DNA from 3 places in the Peribacillus sp. YIM B13472 genome. Region 3 is predicted to be linked to each of the others. Evidence: riboswitches for the same ligand, from Rfam matches in the RefSeq annotation. Region 3 holds a riboswitch; each other region holds the start of a gene.
The links. Region 3 has a riboswitch for thiamine pyrophosphate ahead of tenA (thiaminase II). Riboswitches for the same ligand answer to the same signal wherever they lie in the genome.

Region 1: linked by a shared signal. The riboswitch ahead of ACFX4I_RS08855 (ABC transporter substrate-binding protein) and the one ahead of tenA (thiaminase II) in region 3 are both predicted to bind thiamine pyrophosphate.
Region 2: linked by a shared signal. The riboswitch ahead of thiC (phosphomethylpyrimidine synthase ThiC) and the one ahead of tenA (thiaminase II) in region 3 are both predicted to bind thiamine pyrophosphate.

What each region holds. Positions count from the first base shown of each region.
Region 1 is NZ_JBHZPG010000008.1:83,769-88,050, forward strand. It holds gene ACFX4I_RS08840 (ABC transporter ATP-binding protein) at 1-232, opposite strand, end outside; gene ACFX4I_RS08845 (ABC transporter permease) at 216-998, opposite strand; gene ACFX4I_RS08850 (thiamine-binding protein) at 995-1,279, opposite strand; gene ACFX4I_RS08855 (ABC transporter substrate-binding protein) at 1,291-2,277, opposite strand; TPP riboswitch at 2,431-2,540, opposite strand; gene ACFX4I_RS08860 (hypothetical protein) at 2,611-2,787, opposite strand; gene ACFX4I_RS08865 (protein-glutamine gamma-glutamyltransferase) at 2,844-3,671, shown strand; gene rarD (EamA family transporter RarD) at 3,764-4,282, opposite strand, start outside.
Region 2 is NZ_JBHZPG010000017.1:67,482-71,763, forward strand. It holds gene thiC (phosphomethylpyrimidine synthase ThiC) at 1-1,467, opposite strand, end outside; TPP riboswitch at 1,603-1,717, opposite strand; gene ACFX4I_RS14645 (HAD family hydrolase) at 1,834-2,622, opposite strand; gene ACFX4I_RS14650 (histidine phosphatase family protein) at 2,792-3,325, opposite strand; gene ACFX4I_RS14655 (hypothetical protein) at 3,511-4,014, opposite strand.
Region 3 is NZ_JBHZPG010000004.1:93,337-97,618, forward strand. It holds gene ACFX4I_RS04865 (ABC transporter ATP-binding protein) at 1-1,271, opposite strand, end outside; gene ACFX4I_RS04870 (ECF transporter S component) at 1,284-1,868, opposite strand; gene tenA (thiaminase II) at 1,883-2,566, opposite strand; TPP riboswitch at 2,700-2,828, opposite strand; gene ACFX4I_RS04880 (hypothetical protein) at 3,083-3,250, shown strand; gene ACFX4I_RS04885 (MFS transporter) at 3,324-4,282, opposite strand, start outside.

The DNA of each region.
Region 1 (4,282 bases), on a different contig from region 3:
GCATATAGCTGATATGGCCCTTTAAGCCATTTATCTTTTTACCATCCAGTGAAATGATGCCATGATCCGGCTTCAAAATGCCGCCGATCAAGTGGAACAATGTACTTTTACCGCTGCCCGATGGCCCAAGGATCGTGACAAATTCCCCATCATCCACATGGAAATTCATATCCTCCAATATATTCTGTTTACCATCGAAAGAATAGGAGACGTCTTTAATTTCCAGCTTCATCCTTTTCACCCTCCTTTCTCTTCCAAGAAACTAAATATTTCTCCAGGAAGGTGATGATTCCAAAAAAGATCAGGCTCATTCCCATGATGATGAAAATGGCAACAAACACCCGATCTGTCCTGAACGCAGAGGAAGCGAGAGTCATATAAACACCAATCCCCGATTTTGCCCCAAGCCATTCCGAAATAACTGCACCCATTACACTATAGGTGGCAGAAATTTTCAGGCCGGAGAAAATGAACGGAATCGAGTGAGGAAGTTCCAGCTTCCAAAATAACTGATTTTTTCCCGCTCCCATCATCTTGAAATAATGCTTAAGTTCGTATGGTGTCTGGCGAAAACCGTCCAATGATGCAACCGCAACCGGAAAAAAACATACAAGCGAAATCACTATTAACTTAGGCAGCATGCCAAAGCCAAACCAGATCACCAAGAGCGGCGCCAAAACAATGATGGGTATATTTTGTGATAGTATGAGCAGAGGATAAACCGCGTCCTTCACACCGGGAAATAGGTGTAAAATTGCCGCGATCAATAAGCCGATGCAGCTACCAATAAAAAAACCCGACAACGCAAGCTCGGTTGTGGATATAAGGTGTCCGTAAAGATTGCGGGACGACTCAATTCCTTCAATGAAAATGGACGATGGAGCGGGAAGCAGCCATTCTTCGACTTTCAATAAGACTGTCACTGACTCCCATACTATCAGCAACAATAATAAAAGAAAGAAGGGAGCCCCCTTCTTCCAAATTCCCCTTTTGATCATGCCCGATATTTCTCCGTTAACGTATCCATCGTAATCCCGCTTGGCTGATATAATATTTTCACTTGGGAAATGACATTCGGCGATCCTATTTCAATCATTCTTACATTCATTTTTTCTATCACGGCAAAAAGTTCGGAAAGCTCACCCTCCATTGTCGTTTCAAGCGGGTGAACCTCATACTTGACACCTGATTCTTCAATGATCTTGATTGCTTCGTCGACCATAGGAATGACATTTTCCCCTTTAGGAATAATCTGTATACTAATTAATGAGTTGGCCATTGTATTTCCTCCTATTTTGGTAAAAATTCATTGGTAAATGCCTTTTCAGGATCGAAATCACCTTCAAGAAGCTTATTTTCAGTCATCCAATCACTGTAATTCTTCCAAATTTCAAGCTTTTGTTCACCCCATCGCGGAGCATCATCCTGATACTTGTCTGCAAGCCACTCCTGGCTTTTCTTCACTAGTTTTGCATCAAGATCCGGTGCAGACTTAATTAACATGTCTGCTGCATCGTCAGGATTCTTAATCGCAAACTGGTACCCTTTCGATGCTGCATGAACGAATGCTTTAACAGTCTCGGGATCTTCTTTTATCATCTTTTCATTTGTTGTCAAAACAGGCGTATAGTAATCAAGCTTATCAGAGTATTCGGTTAAGTAAACCATATTAAGCTTTTCATTTCGCAACTCCGCCTCAATGCCTGTCCATCCATAATAGATCCAGGCAAAATCTATATCCCTTTTAACCGAAGTGAAAAAATCCGTGTCTCCTGTATTGACTATATCCACTTTATTTACATCCGCATTTTCTTTTTTCATGAGTGAATCAATAATGGCCTTTTCAACCGGGGACCCCCAGCCACCATACGTTTTCCCTTCAAAATCCTTGGGAGTTTTAATGTTCTTTGCCTCAGGGGAAGCGAATCCCGAGGTATTATGCTGGATGACGGCAGCTACCGAAACAATCGGCACGCCCTGCACGCGGGCTTGCGTTACGCCCTCCTGGTAACTCACGCCAAATTCAGATTTCCCCGAAGCGACAAGCTTATCAGCTCCAGCTTCACCTGGCATGATGATTTCCACATCAAGACCTTGTTCTTTAAAATAACCTTTTTCCTTGGCTACATACAATCCTGTATGGTTTGTATTCGGTGTCCAATCGAGCACGACCGATACCTTTTTTAATTTTTCATTTCCTTCATTTTTAGATGCTTCTTCTTTTTCATTAGTTCCGCCTGCTCCGCATCCAGCCAAAAGGAACAACGAAGTTAACATTGGTAAGAATTTATTCAAGTCATTATCCTCCTACACATCATATAAGATCCATATGCCGGAACCATAATGGGGCTCCAGGGTCTATTCAAATACTGGATAAAAAAAGCAAAAAACGCCCGAAGATGAATTCGGGCGTTAACATACAAAACAAAAAATCAGTAATAATATGTTCCCTCCGCTGGCATCATCCAGATCAGGTTCAAAGAGTCAGCATCTAAAGGATGCAATCTCAGCCAGCAGTACTGGCCCCCCTACATTTCTCGAACATATGAACTTTTCTCTCTCATTATATCAATTCATGGTGAAAAAGGAATACTAATTTGCTTCTTCTCGCTAATTGGAAAGGTATTCCTTGCACTCTAGGATATCTAGCAAAACATCTTTTGGAATGAAAGCAACAAAATTCTGCCTCTTTTCATTCCAATCATTCGCGGCTGCAACGGTGGCTGACCTGTTCCAAATAGTCAATTCCTTGCTGGCATTCATATAATGAGCATTACATGTAGACATTTTTGTTTCCCGGTTTTATAAACCATTAATTTCATAAGCAAAAGGTGGATATGATCATGATAAAGATTAATCACAAATGGTTAGATGTCAGTCAAATCCAACCAGGAATAACATCTGCTAAATCGCTTGAAATTATCCAATTGCTGGCGGAAGATTCTACCGTTTTTGAATACCGGAACTTTGGAGAGTTTAATTTCGAGATACAACTGAGGAACCGAGTCATTGCGGCAGCTATTGCGTTGGATAAAAGTGATGCCGAATTTTCCACACTTGAGGAATCGGAATCCAATAAACAATATTGGCGCCTTTCAAAGGGTGGTACCTTTACCCTTCAGCCAGGGATTCTCCCTCATGCTGCACTCGTTGACATTTTCATAAATGGAAGGCTTTATGCTTTCGAATGCGGGACAGCGATGGTCGTCACTTTTTTAAAGGCCATTTTGGATTTAATCGGCCCTAGGAATTTCGACAACCTTTTTTCAAAACTAGTTTTATATGACTGGCACCCTCCACAAAATATGGCTCTCGATATTCACCAAGGAAGGGATTATTTACCAGGTGATTGTGTTTACTTCAAAAACCCTGATCACGACGAGGCAACTCCTGAATGGCAAGGTGAAAATGCCATATTATTAGGAAATAACCTCTTTTATGGCCACGGGATCGGGATTACCAGTTCACAGGGAATCATCGCTGAATTAAATAGCAATAGAAAGCCGTTCGCCACCATATCAGCATTCCTGACAACTCATATCATTTTCCTGGATAGTTCCTTCTATAGTCAATTCCAACTAAATATCCCCCGCGCAAAGCCCGATCACAGTCCTGTCAGCCTTTCCAATTGTATTGTTTCTGAAATAGGTTCGAATATTTTCCTTTCATGACCCTGGCATTTCCCCTATGCCGTAAAACTGTTTCATTAAATACCGGCATAAAAAAATGCTTGGGGAGAAATCTCCCAAGCATTTTTTGTTATTCACGCACCAATATTCCCTTTGCCTTTGAACCTGCGGGCACTTGCCTGACCCCATTTCGTTATGGATAATGTATAAACAGCCAAGGCTGACCATATGAACAAAAAGGCTAAAAGATGTGCTTTAGTAAAACTTTCATGATAGACGAATACACCGATCAATAAAGATAAGGTCGGAGCGATATACTGAAAAATGCCAAGCATCGATAACGGGATCTTCTCCGCCCCTTTGGCAAAATATAAAAGAGGCAATGCCGTGACAATCCCGCCGCCCACCAACAGCAGGCTTGTGCTTCCCTCTGTAAAGAATTGCATTTCTGATTGGTTCATCAAGTATATCAGGTAACCCAGGGCAAGAGGCGTTACCATCATCGTTTCGAGCGTCAGCCCGATCGCGGATTCGGCCTTGATCATTTTTTTTGCCAGACCGTATAATCCGAACGTCATGGCCAACACAAGAGAGATCCACGGGATCGTGCCGAAATGAATGCCAAGGATCAAGACTCCGATTCCTGCAAGCAG
Region 2 (4,282 bases), on a different contig from region 3:
TTTAGCAAGGTCAGCTGCGTGGGCCGCAATTTTATAAGTTATGACCCCTACCCGAACATCCTCTTTATTCGGAAGTCCCAAATGCTCTTTCGGTGTCACATAACAAAGCATGGCAGTTCCAAACCATCCAATCATGGCAGCACCAATCGCAGAAGTGATATGATCGTATCCAGGAGCTATATCCGTTGTCAATGGTCCCAAGGTATAGAATGGTGCTTCTTGACAGACTTCGAGCTGCTTATCCATATTTTCTTTAATCAAATGCATCGGTACGTGACCGGGTCCCTCCACCATGACTTGAACATCGTGCTTCCAAGCAATCTTCGTCAGTTCCCCAAGTGTTTCCAATTCAGCAAATTGTGCCTCATCGTTTGCATCTGCAATGGATCCCGGACGGAGGCCGTCACCTAATGAGAAAGAGACATCATAAGCCTTCATGATTTCACAAATCTCTTCAAAGTGAGTATAGAGAAAACTTTCTTGGTGGTGGGCCAAGCACCATTGTGCCATGATGGAGCCCCCTCGGGAAACGATTCCCGTAACTCGCTTTGCTGTCATGGGGATGTATCGCAAAAGCACACCAGCGTGTATGGTGAAGTAATCGACACCTTGCTCAGCCTGCTCGATTAATGTATCCCGGAAAACTTCCCAATTTAAATCCTCCGCGACTCCATTCACTTTTTCCAATGCTTGATATATCGGAACCGTCCCAACTGGCACAGGTGAATTTCTGATAATCCATTCCCGGGTCGTGTGAATATTCTTTCCGGTGGAAAGATCCATTATATTGTCTGCACCCCATCGTGTAGCCCAAGTCATTTTCTCCACTTCAGCTTCGATCGATGAACTAACCGCGGAATTTCCAATATTCGCATTTATTTTCACATGAAAATTACGTCCGATGATCATGGGCTCACTTTCAGGATGGTTAATATTTGCCGGAATGATCGCCCGCCCGCTAGCTACCTCTTCTCTTACAAACTCAGGGGCTACATTTTCCCTGATCGAAATGAACTCCATTTCTGGAGTAATGATACCTTTACGGGCATAATGGAGCTGGGTTACGTTTTGCCCTTTCACTGCACGCAATGGTTTTCTTTTCAATCCAGGAAAAACTTCGGCGTTGGATTGTGACTCAACTTTCTTATACCCGTTATCTTCGGGCTTTATTTCACGGCCATCATACTCTTCAACATCTTCCCGTTCCAGAACCCAGCTTCGTCTAATCGGGGCAAGACCTTTACGAATATCAATGGGATAATCTGAATCCGTATAAAAACCGCTTGTGTCATATACTCGTAAAGGCGGATTTTCCTCTTCGCCGAATGCCCCTGTAGTCGGACTTAGCTTAATTTCACGCATAGGTACTTTAATATCAGGTCTAGATCCCTCAACATAGACTTTTTTACTTCCGGCAAAACTAGACATAATTGAAACGTTCATGTCATTTACAGAATTACTCATCATGATTTCATTTCTCCTTTTTAAGTTTATTTAAAAAGGACAAAATCCAATCCATTTCGCACGAAAAAGCCAGATCTCATATTTAAGACCCGGCTAGCGTTAGTATGACTACAGAAATGACCAATTGAAATGTCATTGTTTAGTAGATTCTAACTTCCCCACGCTGGTATGAACCAGATCAGGTCCTGAGGGTTAAGAAGCTTAAGCGCTTCTCTCTCAGCCCAACTTTTATTGGACACCCCTAGTCTGAATAATTTAATTGATTACAGGGTAACTATATATCACCCTTTTCATTCTGTAAATACTTTAAAAGACCTAGTACTTCCTTTACAACTCTCCAAAATTTGTAATTTGAAGTAGTACTGCCAATTAATTCCCCAGGTTCTCAAGGATGGGGAATAGCTCCTCTAAATGCTTGATTTCATAGGTTGGAAGCACTTCATTCCGTTCCTTATCATGGCGATTTATCCAGACCGACTTTATGCCTACCCGTGATGCTCCAAGGATATCGGTCATTAAATTATCGCCGACCATCAATACTTCATCCTTATCAAGCCCCATGATTTCCAAAGCATGCTCAAAAATGGAGGCATCTGGTTTACCTCGTCCAAATGCGCCTGATATCACGATTTGGTCGAAATAAGGAACCAGTTCAGGCGTAATTTCAAGTTTGGTATTTTGTAGTTCAGGAGATCCATTCGTAAGCAATAGCAATTTGTACTTCCCTTTTAATTCATCCAGAACACGGAATGATTCTTCATAGATAAATGGCTTTTTGCGTCTCTCGGCCGGGAAACGTTCTGCCAGTTCAAGCCCAAATTCCGGATCATCGATCCCTAATGCCTTCAAACCTCTCGTCCACGCTTCTTTCCGATAAGCCGGTGCAATCCCGGCCATCTTCCGGAATTCATCATGATCATCCTGAAAATTCCCCCATAATCCCTCAAATGGGTTGATTCCGATCATTTGAGTGAATGCATATGTATCGTAAGAAGAATAAAGCTCACGTGCTTCCTTTCGCACCGCTTCTTCAAACTCGTCCACATTCAGATCATATTTCTCCCTAGCCACTTCGCATGTGGCCACAAAAGCCTCTTTTACACTTTTCTGATCCCATAGTAATGTATCATCTAAATCAAAAAAAACTGCCTTCAGCAAAATGTCCACCCCTCTTTCCCTATTATTGAATTCGTAAAAATTACACTATTACAATAATAAACCACAACCAATAAAAAAAGAATAACTATTCGGAAAATGCCTTCCTCTTTCTTAAAATCAGCAAAAATGACTTACCCTTTCTGGTGGTACACCCAATATTTCCCCTTTTTCATCTTTCAAATACATAAAGCTTTCCATTACTGGCAATTTTGAATTTTGGACCGGTGAACCCCCGTCGTATCAGCTCTTTCCTCATATATACCATGAGGGCGGCATGACTCACGATCAGAACATCCCTTTCCCCCTTTGCTAAGACTTCATCCAATACTTTATTGATCCTTCGCTCTGCGATCTTAATTTCCGCCCTTGTCTGCTTGTTGATTACCGAGCAGCAGCGAATCCAGATGGCCCAAAGGATGAACGGCAGCTTAACCTTTCCTTTAAGTGGGGGGGAAGGTATTTCCCGCAGCTCCTCCATCCGATGAACCGTACCTGGATAGATATGTTCCGCTGTCTTGATAGCTCTCGACATATCACTGCTATAACATTCCTGCCATTCCTCCACACCAAATAAAGTCGTTCCGTAAATGATATCCGCTGCATCATAGTCCTCAAACCATTGCTTCATATCATCCGCCGTCACAGGTCTCCCAGTGGGAAATTCATGTGCCACCTTAAAATGCCGTACCAAACCAATTTTCATATATTCTCCTTTTTATCTTTTAAAATATAAATTTCGTTTTCTTGTAAAAGCCCTTATCAATATATTACCCTATGTAAAACCATAAAAAAATGTATGTTGAAACCATAAAAAAAACCTTATTGATCTCTCCTTGACATTGTGTATGTTTAAAAAATCTAACGGATTGTGTCACTATAATCATTTGATTATGATGGCATCGAAAAAAGAGAAAGCATTTCGCCTTCTCCAGTTTTGTTACATTCTTTGAATTGAAGTTCCGTTATCGTACATCTTTTCCTGAATTTATATTTTCCGCTCAAATCACTGAATGGATAATCATTGAGGGATTTCCCCAGTTGTTCCTTTAGCTTATCCACAGTGATTGATTCCTCAATTGTCTCTTTCCATTTTTCCTTTCCTATTAACTCTTCGAACGGAATGGTAGTCAGGACTTCATCATATATCTGGATGCTTTGATCGATGCCGAAGCTGCCATAGATACTGCCATTTTCATCAGCAAAGATATGCTCCGATTCCAATTCTTCCACCAATACTTCTAGATATTCCTTTGACTTAACAGGCTTGATGGCAATCTCTGCTTCCGCCGTTACTGGTCCCAATCTCTCATCGAGGATCTCTATCGTCAATTTAACATGAACGGGCGGATACCCAAACCCTTCACAAAGTTCTGCTGCCGAATTATATACCATCTATACATCCTCCTTTTGTCACTATCATTATATAATATAAATGCTCCATCTCATTACCAAAAACCCTTATTCAAGTTCACTTTTGCAACGTGTCTTTTTGGAACATCAACTCATTTTTTCCCTTATCATAATAATAGATTTTGAATGTTCATCCGCTTATTTTTGTACTTATGATCTTCTACAATTCTACTGACTTTAGAAGAGCTATGGAAACACATATCAATTATTCAATATTTTAATATATTGAAAAATAGTTTGATTTCAACAA
Region 3 (4,282 bases):
GTATTTTTCGAATCTTGGCCAAAGGTTGGCTCATCCAGGAGAATGATTTTTTTGTCTATTACGATTGAGGCGGCTACGCTTAAGCGACGCTTTTGACCCATTGATAATTGAAACGGATGTTTATCCCGATGTGCCTCCAGGCGGAACACTTTAAGCAAGGAGCGGACTCTCTCATCTATTTCTTGTTGCGGCCTTTTATCAATTCGCAATGAATAGGCAATCTCTTCATATACAGTATTTGCAACGAACTGAAACTCAGGATTTTGAAAGACAAACGTCATATGATCCGTTGGATTTTTCACCTTTTTAATCGGTGTTCCCAATAATTCATACTTACCATTCGTTTTTATGAACTGCATCAGTGCATGCAAAAGAGTACTCTTCCCCGCGCCATTTTCACCCCTGATTACAATCCATTCACCTGAATGGACCTTCAGCTCTTCAATCATGATTTTCTCCTCTTTATTCCGAAAACCGCGAAATCCTTGCACATCCATAAGGGGTGAATCATCTGTAAATGGGTGTTCCCGAATCGGTGCATACTGCTGTATATATTCATCCCAAACACCTGGGAACCAAATTCCATGTTCTTTCATTTCATTTTTATATAGTGAAAGAATGGTGTCTCTTGGACCATCAGCTATGATTTGACCATCATCGTTAAAAAGCACGATTCTTTCGATGAATTCTAAAACATGGTCAATTTTATGCTCGACGATAATAACCGTTTTGTCTCGTCCGACTTCCTTCAACAATTCCCAGATTTCTTTCGTTCCTTCCGGATCAAGCATGGCGGTTGGTTCATCTAAAAATATCACTTCTGGTTCAAGGGCCAATACTGAAGCGATTGCCAGACGTTGTTTCATCCCGCCTGATAATGTTTCAATACTTGTATGGCCCAGGTTCAATCCTACTTTACGGAAATGATTTTGAATCTTCTCTTTCATTTCTTCTTTAGGGACGGAAAGATTCTCAAGGACGAAGGCAATTTCCTCATCGGCAAATGGCATGCAAAACTGACTATCAGGGTCTTGAAAAACATACCCCCACGAAGAAGGGCATTTCAATTTCTCCGTTTTCATCGGTACTTCGATGGAATTCGGAATCAATCCACTTAACACTTGTAAAAGAGTCGACTTACCACATCCTGATGGTCCCAACAATAGCACTTTTTCTCCTTGATCGAACGATAATGATAGGTCCTTGAATATCAAAGATTCATCACCGGGAAATTTCATTCTTAACTTTTCAACAGAAACGATTGGTTCCATGGCCCTCAACCTCTACTTTTGATCCAGTTCTGCATAATCTTTATTTGAAACCGGACGCACAAGATTAGTTACTCCTGTTGCTTCCAGGACTTTAACTAGATAATAGGCAGTCACTCCTGCAAAGAATATGGAACCCACAAACCTCGCTATCATGAATAACGATAGATTCCAAGTTGAAAGCGCACCTATTTCCCCGTATGCAAAATCCATGATAACTGATGCCAGGCAGGAAGCTATCGCAGCTAAAACGGCCACCGGCATATTGAATTTTTTATATTTGAACGCCATGAACACCAGTTCCGCGAACAAACCTTGTACCACCCCATATAACAGTACGGTCAGCCCCCATGGTGAACCAAGAAAGAACTCCCCGGAAGCTGCAGCTATCTCCGCCAAAAGTGCCACACCCGGTTTCCGTAAAATTAAAAAGGCGACGGGGCCAGCTATAAACCACATTCCATAAATAAGTTGATCCAGATGTAACCCTAATGGTTTAACTGAATAATAAATCGAACCCCAAAGGATATAAACGATTCCAAATGCTACCGCAATTACGATCGTGACCAATATGTCCGTTAATTTCAATCCTTTTTTCATTGTTTCATTCCCCTTTATACTTCTAGTGTTTCCTTATGCACAGGCCATGTCTCTAAACGATAAGCCATTTCCCAAAATGAGTATTCATATTGGCTGCTGAGGATAAAATGCTCTTTCATTCTTTCCTTATCTTCGTCTGTCACTTTTTCAGCAATTTCATCAAGCCTGGCAATTTGTTCTTCCACCAAAGTACGGAACCACTCCCCTCCGTAAGCCGCTATCCATTCTTGATAAATCGGCTCTTCCGGAATGCACCCTTGCAGTCTTTCACCTATTTCATAATACAGCCAGTAACACGGCAAGATAGCTGCAATAACATCCCCTAAATGTCCCGAATAAGCCGCACGATACATGTGGGAAGTATAAGCATAAGCAGTCGGGGCAGGTTTGAAATTATCCCGTTCTTCTTTTGTGATGCCTAATCTCTCAGAAAAATTCTCATGAAGCTTCAACTCCGCTTCATATGTTCCTTGTGCATGGCCGGCAAGCCTGCTTGTTGTATGTAAATCTGTAGCTTTGACTGCCCCTAAAGCTTGAACCCTGGCAAAATGGGATAAATAATAGGCATCTTGCATGACATAAAAGCGGAAACACTCCAATGGCAATGTGCCATCTCCTATTCCTGCAACAAACGGGTGATTAAAACTAGCTTCCCAAATATGATCAGCTTCCTGACGAATTTCCTCTGAAAACTTCATGTCCATTACCTCCAAATAATATTTTTCAAGAAATGTTACGAAAAAAAACCTTTTATCCCCCTTTTTTTGCAAACAAAAAACCACTTTCTTAAACGTAAAGAAAGTGGTTGTACTTGAAAAATACAGAAACGTATTGTTCCAGACCCCACTTCCCTACGCTGGTATAAACCAGATCAGGTTCTAAGGGTCTTAAAGTCATACTTTAATCTCAGCTTCTGCGGTAAAATCAACTTTTACCTATAAAGCACCCCTAGTGGTACAAATTGTATATTTAATTTTCATTTGCCTTTATATTAACACGATAAATCCAATTGTCAAACGTATTAGAAAAAGTTTTCAATCTAATGCTTTAAATTTACTAGCCTTTCAATCTTGCATAACCACCTAACTTGATTGATTAAACCATTGTTAATCCACCATTTACGGAAAGAGTTTGCCCCGTAATATACCCTGCATCTTCCGAAACGAAATAGGCAGCAGCACTGGCAATGTAAAAGGCGAGTTAAGATTTTACTCGTGAATTCAACTGGTTTACTCGTGAGTTCAACTGGTTTACTCGTGAGTTTGGCGGTTTTACTCGTGAATTCACCCGATTTACTCGTGAGTTTGGCCGATTTACTCGTGAATTCACCCGATTTACTCGTGAGTTTGGCCGATTTACTCGTGAATTCTTTTATTTTCTAAAAAATAACCTAAATGTCAGGGAACAGTTGCATGACTGTCCGCTGACATTTAGGTCATCTACTAAAGAACAATATTATACATTCGATGTTGCTTTTAGTTTTATATTGTCCTCGATCTGCGGTTTATCATAGCTGCCATACCTTTCTTTCACAACGAGTAACGCCAGGGCAGCCATTATGCTCGGGACTGTGAAGGCCATAAATGCATTTTGTGGCGAATAGTTTGCAGCCAGCAATAATCCTATTAATGTAGGGGCAACAATCGCTCCAATTCTACCAAAAGCCAAGGCCCAACCTATCCCGGTGGTCCTTATCTCACGCGGATAATACTCGGAAATATACGTATTGGCCAAATTCATCGTGCCAACTGTACAGGCACCTCCAAAAGCGATCAGAACATATAATGCTACTGCATTTGAGGTCAATCCTAATATGACAAAACAGACCGTACCTATGGCACAGAGGGATACAAGTACTCTTCTATGGCCTATTTTCCCAACTAAGTACCCTCCAATTATCGATCCGCCAATTTGTCCTATTCCCGATATAAGATTGAAAGATAAACTGGATGAAAGGCCGTATCCGGACTGCTGCATGATTTTGGGTAACCATGTATTGAGTCCGTATACCATAAGTAAACAATTAAAGGCAGCTACCCAAAAAGCAAATGTGCTAAGAGTACGCTTATTTTCAAAGAGTTTCTTGACTGGAAAGCCCTTTGCCCTTTCTTGGACTTTGGCAAACTCATAATCGTCCGACTCTTTATAGTCGCCGTCTGGGTCAATGCGATTCAGAATTCCAGCAAGCTTTGCTCCTTGTTTTCGAATAACATAATAGGAAAGCGATTCAGGAAATTGCTTCATGAAGAATGGCAGTGCCAGTAAGGGAAGAGCCCCTATCCAATATAAAACCCTCCAACTCATTTGTTCCATCACATACATTCCAATTAAAGAAGCAAGTATGCTTCCGACAGAATAACCACAGTACATAGTGGTTACAATGAGCACCTTATTCTTTTTGGGTGAGTATTCCG